One region of the Streptomyces sp. NPDC088730 genome, then DNA from elsewhere that is predicted to be linked to it. Evidence: riboswitches for the same ligand, from Rfam matches in the RefSeq annotation. Region 1 holds a riboswitch; each other region holds the start of a gene.

Region 1 (4,874 bases):
GACAGCGGTGAGGGCGAGGCCGAGTGCGGCAGGACGTATCGGGCTGGGCATGGTGGCAGTGCTTCCTTAAGAGGGGACGACGGGGAGGAGGCGGTCGAAGATCAGCTGTACGGCGCCGGTCTCCGGGTGCGGTACTCGATGCGCCCGGACGCCGAAGACCTCGGCCAGCAGCTCGGGGGTGAGTACGTCGTGCGGGGCGCCCGATGCGACGATCCGGCCCCCGTCGATGACATGGAGGACGTCGCAGTGGAGTGCGGCGAGATTGAGGTCGTGCAACGCCGTGAGCACGGTCAGTCCGCTGGCCCGCACCAGGGCCAGTACCTCCAGCTGCTGGGCGATGTCCAGGTGGTTGGTGGGCTCGTCGAGCACCAGCGCCCGTGGCTGCTGCGCCATGGCGCGGGCGATCAGGACCCGCTGCTTCTCGCCTCCGGACAGGGTCAGGAAGCCCCGGTCGGCCAGGTGGCCGGCCCCGACCTCCGCCAGCGCCGCCTCGCACGTGCGCCGGTCCTCCTCGGACGCTCGGGCCGTCGCTCCCTGGTGCGGCATCCTCCCCATCGCCACGATCTCGGCGACGGTGAAGTCGAACTCGTGACTCGACTCCTGGGGAAGCGCGGCCAGTCGGCGCGCGCTCTCCCGCGGACTCAGGGCGTACAGGTCCTCGCCACCGATCCGGACGGTTCCGGCGGAGGGGCTCAGCGCCCGGTAGACGCAGCGCAACAGCGTTGACTTCCCGCTGCCGTTGGGCCCCACCAGGCCGACGAGCTGAGCTTCGCCCGCTCGCAGGGTGATGTCCTCCACCAGCCGCGCGCCGGCGATCTCCACGGTCAGTGCGTCGATATCGATCCGCATCACGCGCCTCCGAAGGTGTAGGAGCGGCGGCGCATGAGCAGGATGAAGCACGGCACGCCGATCATCGCGGTCAGCACGCCGACCGGCAGTTCGGCCGGGGCGAGCAGCACGCGCGAGAGGATGTCCACCCAGATCAGCAGGACGGCCCCCGCGAGCGGTGCGACGGCCAGCAGGCGGCGGTGATCCGCGCCGACCAGCATCCGTGCGGCGTGCGGGACCATCAGCCCGACGAAACCGATCGCGCCACTCACCGCGACCAGTGCCCCGGTGACCGCGGCGGAGACCAGGAACAGCTCCTTGCGCAGCCTGCCGGCGTCCACTCCCAGGGTGGCGGCGGTCTCGTCGCCCATCGCCAGGGCGTTGAGCCGGCGCGCCGACCACCCGAGGTGGACCAGGCCACCGATCGTCGCGCCCGCGGCAATCGGCACGGAGGACCAGGTGGCGCCCCCGAGGCTGCCGAGCATCCACATCATCGCGGAGCGGGCGGCATCGCCCCGCTCCGCGGCGAACACCATGAACGTGGTGATGGCCGAGAAGCCGTAGTACATGGCCGTGCCCGTCAGGACCAGGCGCAGCGGGGTCAGTCCGCGTGCGGTGCGGGCGACCGCGTAGACGAGCACCATCGCGAGGAGCGCGGCGAGGAAGGCCGCCGTGGACAGCGCCCAGACGCCGAATGCGCCGAAGACCCCGAAGATGAGTACGGCGTTCGCACCGACGGCCGCGCCGGAGGAGATACCGAGGACGAACGGGTCGGCCAGGGCGTTGCGGACCATGGCCTGCACCGCGACGCCGATCGCGGCCAGGCCGGCTCCGACGACCGCGGCCAGCACGGCTCGTGGAAAGCGCAGCTCCCACACGATGGTGTACCCGGGGACGTCGCCGGGACCGATCCGCTGCCCCGTCAGGCCGGCCCACAGGTAGTGCGACACCTCTGCCCAGGAGATCCCCGAGGCGCCGATTCCCGCTCCGCAGACCAGGGAGAGCGGCAGCAGGGCGCACAGAGTGGTCACCAGCAGGGACAGGGGTACGCGCCGGGGAGGAGCGGGCCCGCCGCCGGCCCGCGCGGCGCGCGAGGGCGGGGCAGGTATGCGTTCGAGGGGAGTGACCACGGTCGGATCGCTTTCACCTCAGGCCGTGCACCTGCACGATCGAAGGAGCGGCCCGGACGCGAGGCGCCCTGTGCAGCACCTCTCGCAGTCCACGGCGAATTGACAGGAGCCTTCACCGCCGCGGGTAATCGGGCTCGCGGAGCCATCAGGAGGGCTCCGCCTACCGTTGCGGGTCAGCGCCGGAATTCGACCGGACTTCCCCCGCGGGGCGTGAGCAGCTTACGGGTAGGGCACGCCGCCCTCCTTTTCGCCCCTGCGTCCCGAGCCGCCCCCGATCACCTTGAGCAGTCCCTGAGCGGTCCCCCGGGCCACGGGCATGCCCTCGCGATCACCTTGGAGCCGGGCACCCCGGCCGCCGGACGGCCGGCCCTGCCGAGCCGCAGCGCGACGCCGCCCGGTGGCCCCCACCGCTCCCGACCGGCCTGGGTCCTCTCCTGCTTGAGTCCCCTCCCGTTTGACTGAGTAGACCTGTCTGTCTAATCTAGCTCAACAGCCTAGACAGACAGGTCTACTCATACTCTGGACGGGAATGGTCATGACGAATCCCCCGGTCGTCCCGATGTCCGAACCGGCCCGCGTCCCGGACGCGGCGCCCACCGACCCCGGGCCCGACACCGGGTCCGACACCGGATCCCGATCTACCGCCGTCCCCGCCGCCATATCCGCCCGGGGCCGACGGCTGCCGCCGAACGTGGCGCTGTACGTACTCGCCTCGGTCACCATCTCGTTCCTGGCGGCCTCCAGCGCACCGACCCCGCTCTACGCGGTCTACCAGGCGGAATGGGGCTTCGACCCGATCACCACCACCGTGGTCTTCGGCGTCTACGCGGTGGCCGTGCTGCTCGGGCTGCTCACCATGGGCAAGCTCTCCGACCACGTCGGCAGGCGGCCGGTGCTGCTCGGCGCGCTGGCGGCCCAGGCCCTCTCGATGGTCGTGTTCGCCACCGCCGACGGCGTACCGGCACTGCTGGTCGCCCGGATCGTCCAGGGCCTGTCGACCGGCGCGGCGCTCGGTGCGGTCGGTGCGGGGATGATGGACATCGACCGGCCGCGCGGCACCCTCACCAACGCGGTCGCCCCGGGCATCGGCACGGCGACCGGCGCGCTGGTCTCCGGCCTCGTCGTCCAGTTCCTGCCCGCCCCCACACATCTGGTCTACCTCGGGCTGCTGGCGGTCTTCGTCCTCCAGGCGGTCGCCGTCGCCCTGATGACGGAGACGGTGACCCGCAAGCCGGGGGCGCTGGCGAGCCTGGCGCCGGAGATCAGGCTGCCGCGCGCCGTACGCCGCCCGATGCTGGTGGCCGCGCCGGTGCTGTTCGCCGTCTGGGCGCTGGCCGGACTGTACGGGTCGCTGGGCCCCTCCCTGGCACGCCGGCTGACCGGTTCCGGCTCCGAAGTGCTCGGCGGGCTGAGCCTGTTCGTGCTCGCCGGGGTGGCCGCCGTCTCCGTACTGGTCCTGCGCGAGGCGGCGACCCGGACGGTGATGCTCACCGGCATCCTCGCGCTGATCGCCGGGGTGGCCCTCACCCTCGCCTCGATCCGCGACCCCTCCCCCGCCGGCTTCTTCGCCGGTACCGCCCTCGCGGGCGTCGGCTTCGGCAGCGGGTTCCAGGGCGGCATCCGTACGGTCATGCCGCTGGCCCGGCCGCACGAGAGTTCCGGGGTGCTGTCGCTGCTCTTCGTCGTCTCCTATCTGGGCATGGGAGTGCCCACCGTGATCGCCGGGTTCCTCGTCGTCCACGCGGGCGGGCTGGCCGCCACCGCACAGGAGTACGGCGTCGCCGTGATCGTCCTCGCGGCGTTCGCGCTGCTCGGGCTGGTGCGCGGGGGCCGGGACGGGGCGGCGGTCCTGCCGGGCGAGCGGATCGGCGGCGACGCCTGAGGGTGGCCGCCGGCCGGGGCATAATGTAGACAGATCTGTCTGAAGGAGTGACCGTCATGGCGAGTGTCCGGAGCACCGCGAAGCCGTCGGCGCGTGAGCGCCTGCTCGCCGCCGCCGACGAGCTGTTCTACGCCGAGGGCGTGCAGAGCGTCGGGATCGACCGGATCATCGAGCACGCGGGCGTGGCCAAGGCGTCGCTGTACAACACCTTCGGCGGCAAGGAACAGCTCGTCCGGGCCTATCTCGACACCCGGCACGCGGGCACCGCCGACCGGATCACCCGGGCCGTCGCGGAGCACGACACGCCCCGCGAGCAGATGCTCGCGGTCTTCGAGTCCCAGGGACGGCAGTTCGACCGGCCCGACTTCCACGGCTGCGCCTTCGTCCGCGCCGGCGCCGAGGCCAGCCCCGGCGGACTGGTCCAGGAAGCGGCGGACAGCTTCCGCGGCTGGATGCGCGGACTCTTCGCCCGCCTCGCCGCCGAGGCCGGCGCCGCCGACCCCGACGCCCTGGGCCACCAGCTCCAGATCCTCTACGACGGCACAGGCATCTCCGCCCTGATGGACCACGACTCCGACGTGGCCGCGACCTCCCGCGCCGCGGCGGTCGCCCTGATCGCGGCGGCCACGGGCGTACCCGCCGGGGCATGAGCGGCACCCGCGCCACCCGCGGACCCCGGCCGCGAGCGTGACGGCGTTCAGCCGGCGAGCCGTGGGGCTTCCCAGGCTGCCGCACACAGGGACTCGGACACGGCAGCCGTGTAACGGGCGGCGGTGAGCCAGTACATGGCGAAGCCGTCGGTGTCGGCAGGCAGGAGGCGGCCGAAGTGGTCCCGGTCGCGTTGAGCCGCAGAGGCGCACAGCGCGGTCAGCAGCCCGGCGGCCGTGTGGAGGCCCGCGCGGCTGATGCGGCGGGTCTCGGCGGTGACGTCACCGAGCAGGCCGAGGGCGGCCCGGCCCGCCGGGACCGTCTGCTCGACCCGGCGCTCCAGGAGGTACAGGGGCGACTGCGCGCCGGAGTCTCCGGACTGGTGC
Region 2 (4,874 bases), on a different contig from region 1:
ACCTTGGTGGCGGGCCAGGCGCCGCCTCTCGGGTCGTCGAGCTCGGAGAACCGGCCGATGCCGCCCGAGCAGATGTGGCCGTCGGCCGGTCCACGGGTGGGGAAGCCCTTGGGACCCTCGACGCTCGGGGGCTCCCACTGGATCTGCCCGCAGTGCTTGACGGTGCCGATGCCGCAGAGCTGCTGACGGCTGATGGGGGAGTCGGTGTAGCCGTGGCTCTGGGCGCTGCCGGAGGTGGCGAACAGCGCCGCACCGGCCAGGCCGAGCCCGGCCAGTAAGGAAGTGATCTTTCTGCGCATACGTAGCTCCTGGAGATGTGGGGTGATGTCCGGAGAGTTCTGCGGTCTAGACCAAGGGTGAGCGTAGTCATGTCAACTCCCCCTGTCCATACCGTCCGAGAGCCTCTGCCGGGCCCCGCGGACGCGCGTACACGCCGCTCCCGGAGGGCGCGCCCAACTCGTGCCTCCCCACCGGTCCGGATCCCCGGGCTGCCGGGCGGAGGGGAGGGGTGCCCCGGTCCCGCCCGTCCGGCAGCCGCCCGTCAGGGGCGGAACGACACCGTCTGGGCCGCGTCCGCGTGCCGCGGTGCGGTCGAGACCGGACCGCGGCCGTCGATGTCCAGGGCCAGCCCGCTGTGCCGGCTGACCAGGCGCTACTCACCCGTGGCCTGTGAAGCGCCGCCCGCGGCGGGGGAGTTCACGGCCTTCTGGAGATCCCACCGGGAGGTGGCCGGCACCTTGTGCCAGCGTCAAGGGGGTGGACGGGCGTTCCTCGGCCATGGCCGCGGTCGTCGTCGCGCCGGAGCCCGAACTGCTGGAGCCCGAACCCGGCGGACCTCCGACGCGACCGCTTCCAGGCCCCGGTCCGCCTCACGCGGACCGGCGGACCCGGACGCCCGCCCGTAACCTGCGGCAGCCGCCCGAGCCCTTCGCGATCAGGAGGCGGGCAGCTCGCCGCGGACGGTGCGGGCCGCGGCGACCAGGTTCTCCAGCGACGCCCTGGTCTCGGGCCAGCCGCGGGTCTTCAGACCGCAGTCCGGGTTGACCCACAGCCGTTCGGCGGGGATGGCCTCAAGTCCCTTGCGGAGCAGGGCCGCGGCCTCGTCCGCGCCGGGCACGCGCGGTGAGTGGATGTCGTACACGCCGGGACCCGCCTCGCGCGGGTAGCCGTGCGCGGCGAGTTCGCGGGCGACCTGCATGTGCGAGCGGGCGGCCTCCAGGCTGATGACGTCGGCGTCGAGGTCGTCGATGGCCTGGACGATGTCACCGAACTCCGCGTAGCACATGTGGGTGTGGATCTGGGTGTCCGGCCGTACGCCGCTGGTGGTGAGGCGGAACGACCCGGTGGCCCAGTCCAGGTACCCGGCGCGGTCCGCCGCGCGCAGGGGGAGTGTCTCGCGCAGGGCGGGCTCGTCGACCTGGATGACCGAAGTGCCCGCGTTCTCCAGGTCGTCGACCTCGTCGCGCAGGGCGAGGGCGACCTGGCGCGCGGTCTCGCCGAGCGGCTGGTCGTCGCGGACGAAGGACCAGGCCAGCATGGTCACCGGGCCGGTCAGCATGCCCTTGACCGGGCGTCCGGTGAGCGACTGGGCGTACGAGGTCCAGCGCACCGTCATGGGTTCGGGGCGGGAGATGTCGCCCGCGAGGACCGGCGGGCGGACGTAGCGCGTGCCGTAGGACTGGACCCAGCCGTGCTGGGTGGCGAGGTAGCCGGTGAGCTGCTCGGCGAAGTACTGCACCATGTCGTTGCGTTCGGGCTCGCCGTGCACCAGAACGTCGATGCCGGTCTTCTCCTGGAAGGCGATGACCTCACCGATCTCGGCCTTGACGCGCTCCTCGTAGCCGGCCGTGCCGATCCGTCCCGCGCGCAGATCGGCGCGGGCCGCGCGCAGCTCGCCCGTCTGCGGGAAGGAGCCGATGGTGGTCGTCGGGAGCAGCGGCAGCCCGAGGTGGGCGCGCTGGGCGGCGGCACGCTCGGGGTACGGCTGGGAGCGACGGCCGTCGGCGTCCGTGATGGCCGCGGTCCTGGCCCGGACGGCGGGGTCGCGGGTGATCGGGGAGTTGGCACGGGACGCGAGGTCGGCGCGGTTGGCGGCGATCTCGGCGGTGATCGTGCCGGTGCCCCGGGCCAGCCCCTTCGCGAGCGTGACGATCTCTGCGGTCTTCTGCCCGGCGAAGGCGAGCCAGCGCAGGATCTGCGGGTCGATGTCCCGCTCCGGCGCCGTGTCGAGCGGTACGTGCAGCAGGGAGCAGGACGCCGCTACATCGACCCGGTCGGCGAGGCCGAGAAGGGTGGCGAGGGTGGCGAGGGACTTCTCGTAGTCGTTGATCCAGATGTTGCGGCCGTCGACGACACCCGCGACGAGGCGTTTGCCGGGAAGCCCGCCGACGGCGGCGAGGTCTTGGAGGTTCGCGGCGGCGGCATCGGTGAAGTCCAGTGCCAGGCCCTCGACCGGGGCCTTCGCCAGGACGGGGAGCGCCTCGCCGAGCCGGTCGAAGTAGGAGGCGACGAGCAGCTTGGGCCGGTCGGCGAGGCCGCCGAGCTCGCGGTAGGTGCGGGCGGCGGCGTTCAACTCGGCCGGGATGCGGTCCTGGACCAGGGCGGGTTCATCGATCTGCACCCACTCCGCGCCCGCGGCACGCAGATCGGCGAGCACCTCCGCGTACACCGGCAGCAGCCGGTCCAGCAGGGTGAGCGGCTCGAAGCCGGCCGCCACCCCGGGGGCGGGCTTGGCCAGCAGGAGGTAGGTGACCGGGCCGACGAGCACCGGCCGGGCGGTGTGGCCGAGTGCGAGGGCCTCCCTGAGCTCGGTGACCTGCTTGGTGGAGTCGGCACTGAAGCCGGTGTCGGGGCCGAGCTCGGGGACGAGGTAGTGGTAGTTGGTGTCGAACCACTTGGTCATCTCCAGCGGCGCCACGTCCTGGGTGCCGCGAGCCATCGCGAAGTACCCGTCGAGCGGGTCGGCGGCGACGGCTTCGCGGTGCCGCTGGGGGACCGCGCCGACCATGACGCTGGTGTCCAGGACGTGGTCGTAGTACGAGAAGTCGCCGGTCGGCACCTCATGGACGCCGGCATCCGCCAGCTGCTTCCAGTTGGACCGGCGCAGTTCTGCCGCCGTCCCCCGGAGGGCGCCGGCGGTGACGCGGCCCTTCCAGTACCCCTCGATGGCCTTCTTCAGTTCCCGGTTCGGGCCCTGGCGGGGGTAGCCGTACACGGTGGCTCGTGCTGCCGCGGCTGCGGGCTTGGGTGTCACGGAAATCTCCTTCGCGAGATGACTCCTGAACATCCCGGAGACGGGACACGGGCGCGAAGGGATGACGAACCGGACGGATATCGCACACGCCGCGGCGCGGATTCTCCGTCTGGTACGCACGCCGACCCGCCCACGAGGTCACCGGGACAACCGCATGCGAGTGGGTCGCGTGCGGGCAACGGGCAGGTCTTCGGACTCGTGGGCACGCCTGCCAGGGGCAGACTCCTACTGGCCGTCGCTTCCCGGACCCGATCGGGTCCAGTGCGTATGACGGCGGTCGTTCCCACTTACCGCTGCGGGGCAGTCCCGGATTCACACCGGGTTCCCTCTTGCGACGCGCCTGCCTGGCGGACAGGGGCGAACCAGCTGCACCGGCCAGCCTAGGGGGTGGACCGTCCCCGAGGCACCGCTGTTCACATTCCGGGATGTGGAAGGGGGCCAAGACCATGCCGCGAGGTGTCGCAGTTCTCCTGCCGGGCGGACTGGTCCTCAGGCTGGTCCGTTGGCTCTGCCGTGGCCGGGCAAGGTGCGGCATTCATGGGCCAATGGTCCATGGAGTCGGGTCTGAGTTGAACCAATAGTCCCCAAGGTGTTGAGATGGGGCTGTCAATGGCGCTGCGGGTCCCTCGGGGACCTCTGTGGCGCCTTTCTCATGTCTGCGCTGGTGTCATGCGCGAAAGGGGCGGGGCGACTTGTTGAAGAGGGCGTTCGTCGCACACGATCCCGGACGGATCCGGCTGCGGTTCGCGTCCCGGGCCGTGCTCGGCATCGGGCTCGCCGTCGCGCTGTGCGGGGCGGCCGGGCACTCGCTGGTGGCGGCCATCACGGGGGGTCTGGCCGCGCTGCTCGCCCTGTTCACGGTGACCGACCCGACGGTGCGAGGGCAGGCTACGACGACCGCGCTGCTCCCCGTCGTCGGCCTCCCGGTGCTCACGCTCGCCGCGGTGCTGCACGATGTGCCCGTCGCCCGGGACCTGGCGTTCCTCGCCGTCGTGGGGGCGGGGGTGTACGCGCGGCGCTGGGGGCCGCGCGGCCACTCGCTGGGCGTATTCGCCTTCATGGCCTACTTCTCCGCCCAGTTCCTGCACACCGTGCCCGGCCAGCTGCCCGAGTTGTACGCGGCCGTGCTGCTGTCGCTCCTCGCGTCGTCGCTGGTGCGGTTCGGGGTCTGGTGCTACGAGCGCCGGATCACGGTGCCCGTGGCGGTCGGCCTCCCCGCGGGAGCGGCGGGGCTGCGGCGGATCACGACCCGGCAGGCCGTACAGGCGACCCTGGGCGCGGGATTCGCGCTCGCGGTGGGGCAACTGCTCTCGGATCAGCGCTGGTACTGGGCGGTCGGCGCCACCTGGTGGGTGTTCGTGGCCACGACCTCGCGCGGCGAGACCGTCGTGCGCGGTTTCAGGCGTTTCCTGGGGACCGTGCTCGGCATCGGGCTGGGCTTCGCCGTGGCCGTGCCGCTGCACCACGAGCCGGTCGTGGCCGCCGCCGTCGTGGCGGTGGGCGTGTTCGGGATCTTCTACACCGCCGCTGTCTCCTACACCTGGATGATGCTGGCCGTCACCGTGATGGCGAGCATGCTGTACGGGCTGCTCGGCGTGCTCGACGCGGGACTGCTCGTCCT
Region 3 (4,874 bases), on a different contig from region 1:
GCCGAGCAGGCAGCCGGTGCGGTCCCGCAGAGCGGTCAGCATGTTCGCGGCCAGCTCGTCGGTGCCGTACCGGGCGTAGGCGGCGACCCGGACGGGGCCGCCCAGCAGCGCGGCCGCGTAGTGGATCGGCGGGACCTCGGCGACGAGCGTGGAGACGGCCGTGGCGTGCACCGCGTGGGTGTGCACGACGGCGGCCGCCGCGGTGTTCCGGTAGACCGCGAGATGGAGCGGAAGTTCGCTGGTCGGGGCCAGCGCACCGAGGACCTGGTTGCCCTCCAGATCGACGCCGACCAGGTCCTCGGGGCGGAGCCGGTCGTACGGCACACCGCTCGGGGTGACCAGTACGGTGCCGCCCACCCGCGCCGAGACGTTGCCCGAGGTGCCGACGACCAGGCCGTCGGCCGCCGTCCTGCGGGCGGTGGCGACGACCGTGCCCCAGGCCCGTTCGATGTCCCCGTCGCGATCGGCGGCACCGGCGTGTCCGATACCTCCGGTGTGTTCGACCGGGTCCTGCCACTGGTCGCTCATACGAAGATCCTTTCCACTGATGAGCGGTCCATGATTCCGCCTCTCGCCGGAGACCGGCCGGCCCCGGATTCGGGGCCCACACCGCCCCCTGCCCGTCCCGGCCTGTCGGAACACGGCCAAACAGGGCGACGCCACTCCGATCGGGGTCACCGCAACGCCCTGTTCAGTTCATCTTCCGTTCACCCAGGTTGCCTACGTTCCTCCTGCCACTGACGTCGAACGATTGCCTGGGTAAATGGAACACATCACGCTGCTGCTCGCGATTGTGATCGTGACAGCTCTAGTGTTCGATTTCACGAACGGTTTCCACGACACCGCCAACGCGATGGCGACCACCATCTCGACCGGCGCACTCAAACCCAAGACAGCGGTGGCTATGTCCGCCGTTCTCAACCTCGTCGGCGCGTTCCTGTCGGTGGAGGTCGCCAAGACGATCTCCGGCGGGATCATCAATGAGAACGGCCTCAGAACCGAGGTCATCTTCGCGGCGCTCGTCGGCGCCATCCTGTGGAATCTGCTGACCTGGCTGGTCGGGCTGCCGTCCAGCTCCTCGCACGCCCTCTTCGGCGGCCTGATCGGCGCCGCGGTGATGTCCGCGGGCTGGTCGTCGGTCGACGGCGGCACCGTCGTCACCAAGGTGCTGCTCCCCGCGGTCGCCGCCCCGATCGTCGCCGGACTGGCCGCGCTGCTGGCCACCAAGCTGACCTACCGGATCGGCGGCAAGGTCCAGGGCGGCGCCCAGGAGAAGGCGACCGCCAAGGGCTACCGCGCCGGACAGATCGCCTCCGCCGGGCTGGTCTCCCTCGCCCACGGCACCAACGACGCACAGAAGACCATGGGCATCATCACCCTGGCCCTGGTCACCGGCGGAGTCCTCTCCCCCGGTGCGAACCCGCCGGTCTGGGTCATCGTCAGCGCCGGAATGGCCATCGCGCTCGGCACCTACCTCGGCGGCTGGCGCATCATCCGCACCATGGGCAGCGGCCTCACCGAGCTCAGGCCGCCGCAGGGCTTCGCCGCCCAGACCAGTGCGGCCACGGTCATCCTGGCCTCCTCGCACCTCGGCTTCTCCCTCTCCACCACCCAGTCCTGCTCCGGCGCCGTGATGGGCGCCGGCCTCGGCCGCCGGGGCGGTGTGGTCCGCTGGTCCACCGCCACCCGGATGTTCGTGGCCTGGGGACTGACGCTGCCGGCCGCCGGTCTGGTCGGCGCGGGGGCCGAGTTCCTCACCCAGCAGGGCACCTGGGGTGTCGTGCTCGTCGCCGTACTGCTGATCGCGGGCTCCGGAGCGATCTGGGTCCTGTCCCGCCGCAAGCCGGTCGGTCAGGACGACGTCGCACCCGGCCTCCGGGACGGCACTCCGGTCACCGGGGACGCCGAACCCGCGGGCGTCGTCACCACCGCCATCGCGGCCGTCAGTCCGCCGCCCACCGCGGCCGCCGCTGCCCACGAGCTCACCGCCACCATCCCGGCCCCGGCCGTAGCCGACCCGGCACGACCCGCCACGGTGTAAGGAAGATCCTCCATGAACATCGACTGGGCAGCCCTCGGCACCGTCTTCGGCGTCTCTCTCGTCGCCACCGTCGCCCTGGTGGGCCTCTTCACCCTGGGCATCGCCGGCCTCGCCCGGCAGCCGGAACCGGCCGAGCGGGGCGGGCAGGCCGGCGGGTCCATGATCCTCGCCCGCGCGGGCGCGTACGTCTGCTTCGGACTGTGCGCGGCGGCGGTGGCCTACGGCATCTACCTGATCGTCGCCTGATCCACCGCCCCTGATCCGTCCGCCGCGTCGGGCCGGCCGCACCTCGGGTGCGGCCGGCCCGATGTGCGTCTCAGCACACTGCACCTTCGCAGGTCAACGGTAGGTTGACTGGCGTTCGCGGAGCGTGGTGGACTGCCGGAGCCATTACGGCGACAGCAGAGGAAGCCGGTGCGAATCCGGCGCGGTCCCGCCACTGTCACCGGGGAGCAGTCCCCCACCACCGGAAGTCACGGTCCACGCCGAGTGGGCTGGAAGACCGGGGGAACTGCGGATCCGGGAGCCAGGAGACTCTCGTCGCCGGTCACGTCGAACCAGGGCGCGGACCCTGAGTGAGGACATATCGCCATGCCCGGCCGCAGTGCGCCCGTCTCCGTGTCTCCCCTTCGACCAGCTGCTCGCACCAGGGCCCTCCGAGGCGCGACGGCCGGCTGAACCGTGCGTGCCGACCGCATCTTCGCGTACGGCGCCACGGCCGGACTGATCGGTGATCTGCTGCTCGGTGATCCCTGCCGGGGACATCCGGTCGCCGCCTTCGGGCGCGCCGCGGCAGGCGTCGAACGCCGTCTGTGGCGCGACCACCGCGGGTGGGGCGCCCTGCACACCCTGGTCTGCGCCGGAGGCGCCGCCGGGGGTGCCGCACTGGCCTCCCGCGCCCTGCGCCGCCGTCCCGCCGCCTCCGTCGCCCTGACCGCCGCCGCCACCTGGTCCGTCGTCGGCGGTACGTCGCTGGGGCGCGAGGCCCGGTCCATCGGCGGCGCGCTGGCCGCCGGGGACCTCGGGCTGGCGCGGGAGCGGCTGCCCCGTCTGTGCGGCCGCGACCCGCAGTCCCTGGACGGACCTCGGATCGCCCGCGCGGTGGTGGAGTCCGTCGCGGAGAACACCTCCGACGCCGTGGTCGGCGCCCTGGTGTGGGGTGCGCTGGGCGGGGTCCCCGGCCTCGTCGGCTTCCGGGCCGCCAACACCCTGGACGCGATGGTCGGCCACCGGTCGCCCCGCCACCTGCGCTACGGCTGGGCCTCGGCCCGCCTCGACGACCTCGTGGGCTGGCCTGGCGCCCGGCTCACGGCCCTGCTCGCCGTCGCCGCCGGCGGACGGCCCCGGAGTGCGCTGCGGGCCTGGCGGGCGGATGCCGCCAAGCACCCGAGCCCCAACGCGGGCCCGGTGGAGGCCTCGTTCGCGGGGGCGCTCGGCGTACGGCTCGGCGGCACCCTCGCCTACGGCGGCCGGGTCGAGCACCGCCCCGTGCTCAACGGCGAGGCGGGCCGGGCGGTGGAGACCGAGGACATCGAACGCGCCGTACGGCTGTCGCGCCGGATCGGGGTGCTGGCCCTCGGCGTGAGCGTGGCGGCCCGGCTGGGCGTGGGCGCCGCCGCACGACGGATCACCTCGACGCGCGGACCGGGGGCACCTGCCCCGGCGCGCACCTCAGGACGGAGACCGACATGAGCGGCGGACTGCTGGTCGCCGGGACCACCTCGGACGCGGGCAAGAGCGTCGTGACGGCGGGCATCTGCCGCTGGCTGGTGCGCCGGGGGGTGAAGGTCGCGCCGTTCAAGGCGCAGAACATGTCCCTCAACTCCTTCGTCACCCGTGAGGGCGCCGAGATCGGCCGGGCCCAGGCCATGCAGGCCCAGGCCGCCCGGGTGGAGCCGACCGCGCTGATGAACCCGGTGCTGCTCAAGCCCGGCGGCGACCGCTCCAGCCAGGTCGTCCTGATGGGGCGCGCGGTCGGCGAGATGAGCGCCCGCGGCTACCACGGCGGCCGGCAGGAGCAGTTGCTGTCCACCGTCGTGGACTGCCTGGAGCAGCTCAGGTCCACGTATGACGCGGTGATCTGCGAGGGGGCGGGCAGTCCGGCCGAGATCAACCTCCGGCGCACGGACATCGTGAACATGGGCATCGCACGGGCGGCGCGCTTCCCGGTGGTGGTCGTCGGCGACATCGACCGCGGCGGGGTCTTCGCTTCGTTCTTCGGTACGACGGCGCTGCTGGCCGCGGCGGACCAGGAGCTGGTGGCCGGCTACCTGGTCAACAAGTTCCGCGGTGACGTGTCGCTGCTGGAGCCGGGGCTGGACATGCTGCTCGGTCTCACCGGGCGGCCCACGTACGGGGTGCTGCCGTTCGCGCACGGCCTCGGCATCGACGAGGAGGACGGGCTGCGGGTCTCGTTGCGCGGCACCGTACGCGAGTCGGTCGTCGCGCCGCCGCACGGCGAGGACATCCTGCGGGTCGCCGTGTGCGCCGTGCCGCTGATGTCGAACTTCACCGACGTCGACGCGCTGGCCGCGGAACCGGGCGTCGTCGTGCGGTTCGTGGACCGCCCGGAGGAGCTGTCCGACGCCGACCTCGTCATCGTGCCCGGCACCCGGGGCACCGTGAAGGCGCTGGCCTGGCTGCGCGAGCGCGGGCTCGCCGACGCGCTTCGGCGGCGCGCCGCGGAGGGCCGCCCGGTCCTCGGCATCTGCGGCGGCTACCAGATCCTCGGCGAGCACATCGAGGACGAGGTGGAGTCGCGCGCCGGGCAGGTCGAGGCGCTCGGGCTGCTGCCCGTCCGCGTCCGGTTCGACCGCGAGAAGACCCTCGCCCG

What was found. A riboswitch is a leader RNA that binds a small molecule or an ion and turns the genes downstream of it on or off. The one in region 1 is predicted to bind cobalamin.
Region 2: another riboswitch for cobalamin. It lies ahead of metE (5-methyltetrahydropteroyltriglutamate--homocysteine S-methyltransferase); the one in region 1 lies ahead of ACIP89_RS19030 (FecCD family ABC transporter permease).
Region 3: another riboswitch for cobalamin. It lies ahead of ACIP89_RS06575 (cobalamin biosynthesis protein); the one in region 1 lies ahead of ACIP89_RS19030 (FecCD family ABC transporter permease).

Annotation. Positions count from the first base shown of each region.
Region 1 is NZ_JBIVLK010000005.1:353,500-358,373, reverse strand. Features, by position in the region: gene ACIP89_RS19040 (ABC transporter substrate-binding protein) at 1-51, opposite strand, end outside; gene ACIP89_RS19035 (ABC transporter ATP-binding protein) at 67-849, opposite strand; gene ACIP89_RS19030 (FecCD family ABC transporter permease) at 849-1,958, opposite strand; cobalamin riboswitch at 2,060-2,193, opposite strand; gene ACIP89_RS19025 (MFS transporter) at 2,494-3,840, shown strand; gene ACIP89_RS19020 (TetR/AcrR family transcriptional regulator) at 3,897-4,490, shown strand; gene ACIP89_RS19015 (hypothetical protein) at 4,538-4,874, opposite strand, start outside.
Region 2 is NZ_JBIVLK010000020.1:56,427-61,300, reverse strand. Features, by position in the region: gene ACIP89_RS34325 (lytic polysaccharide monooxygenase) at 1-299, opposite strand, end outside; gene metE (5-methyltetrahydropteroyltriglutamate--homocysteine S-methyltransferase) at 935-3,253, opposite strand; cobalamin riboswitch at 3,417-3,616, opposite strand; gene ACIP89_RS34315 (FUSC family protein) at 3,946-4,874, shown strand, end outside.
Region 3 is NZ_JBIVLK010000001.1:1,460,631-1,465,504, reverse strand. Features, by position in the region: gene ACIP89_RS06590 (class II aldolase/adducin family protein) at 1-528, opposite strand, end outside; gene ACIP89_RS06585 (anion permease) at 764-2,041, shown strand; gene ACIP89_RS06580 (hypothetical protein) at 2,054-2,287, shown strand; cobalamin riboswitch at 2,445-2,578, shown strand; gene ACIP89_RS06575 (cobalamin biosynthesis protein) at 2,723-3,733, shown strand; gene ACIP89_RS06570 (cobyric acid synthase) at 3,730-4,874, shown strand, end outside.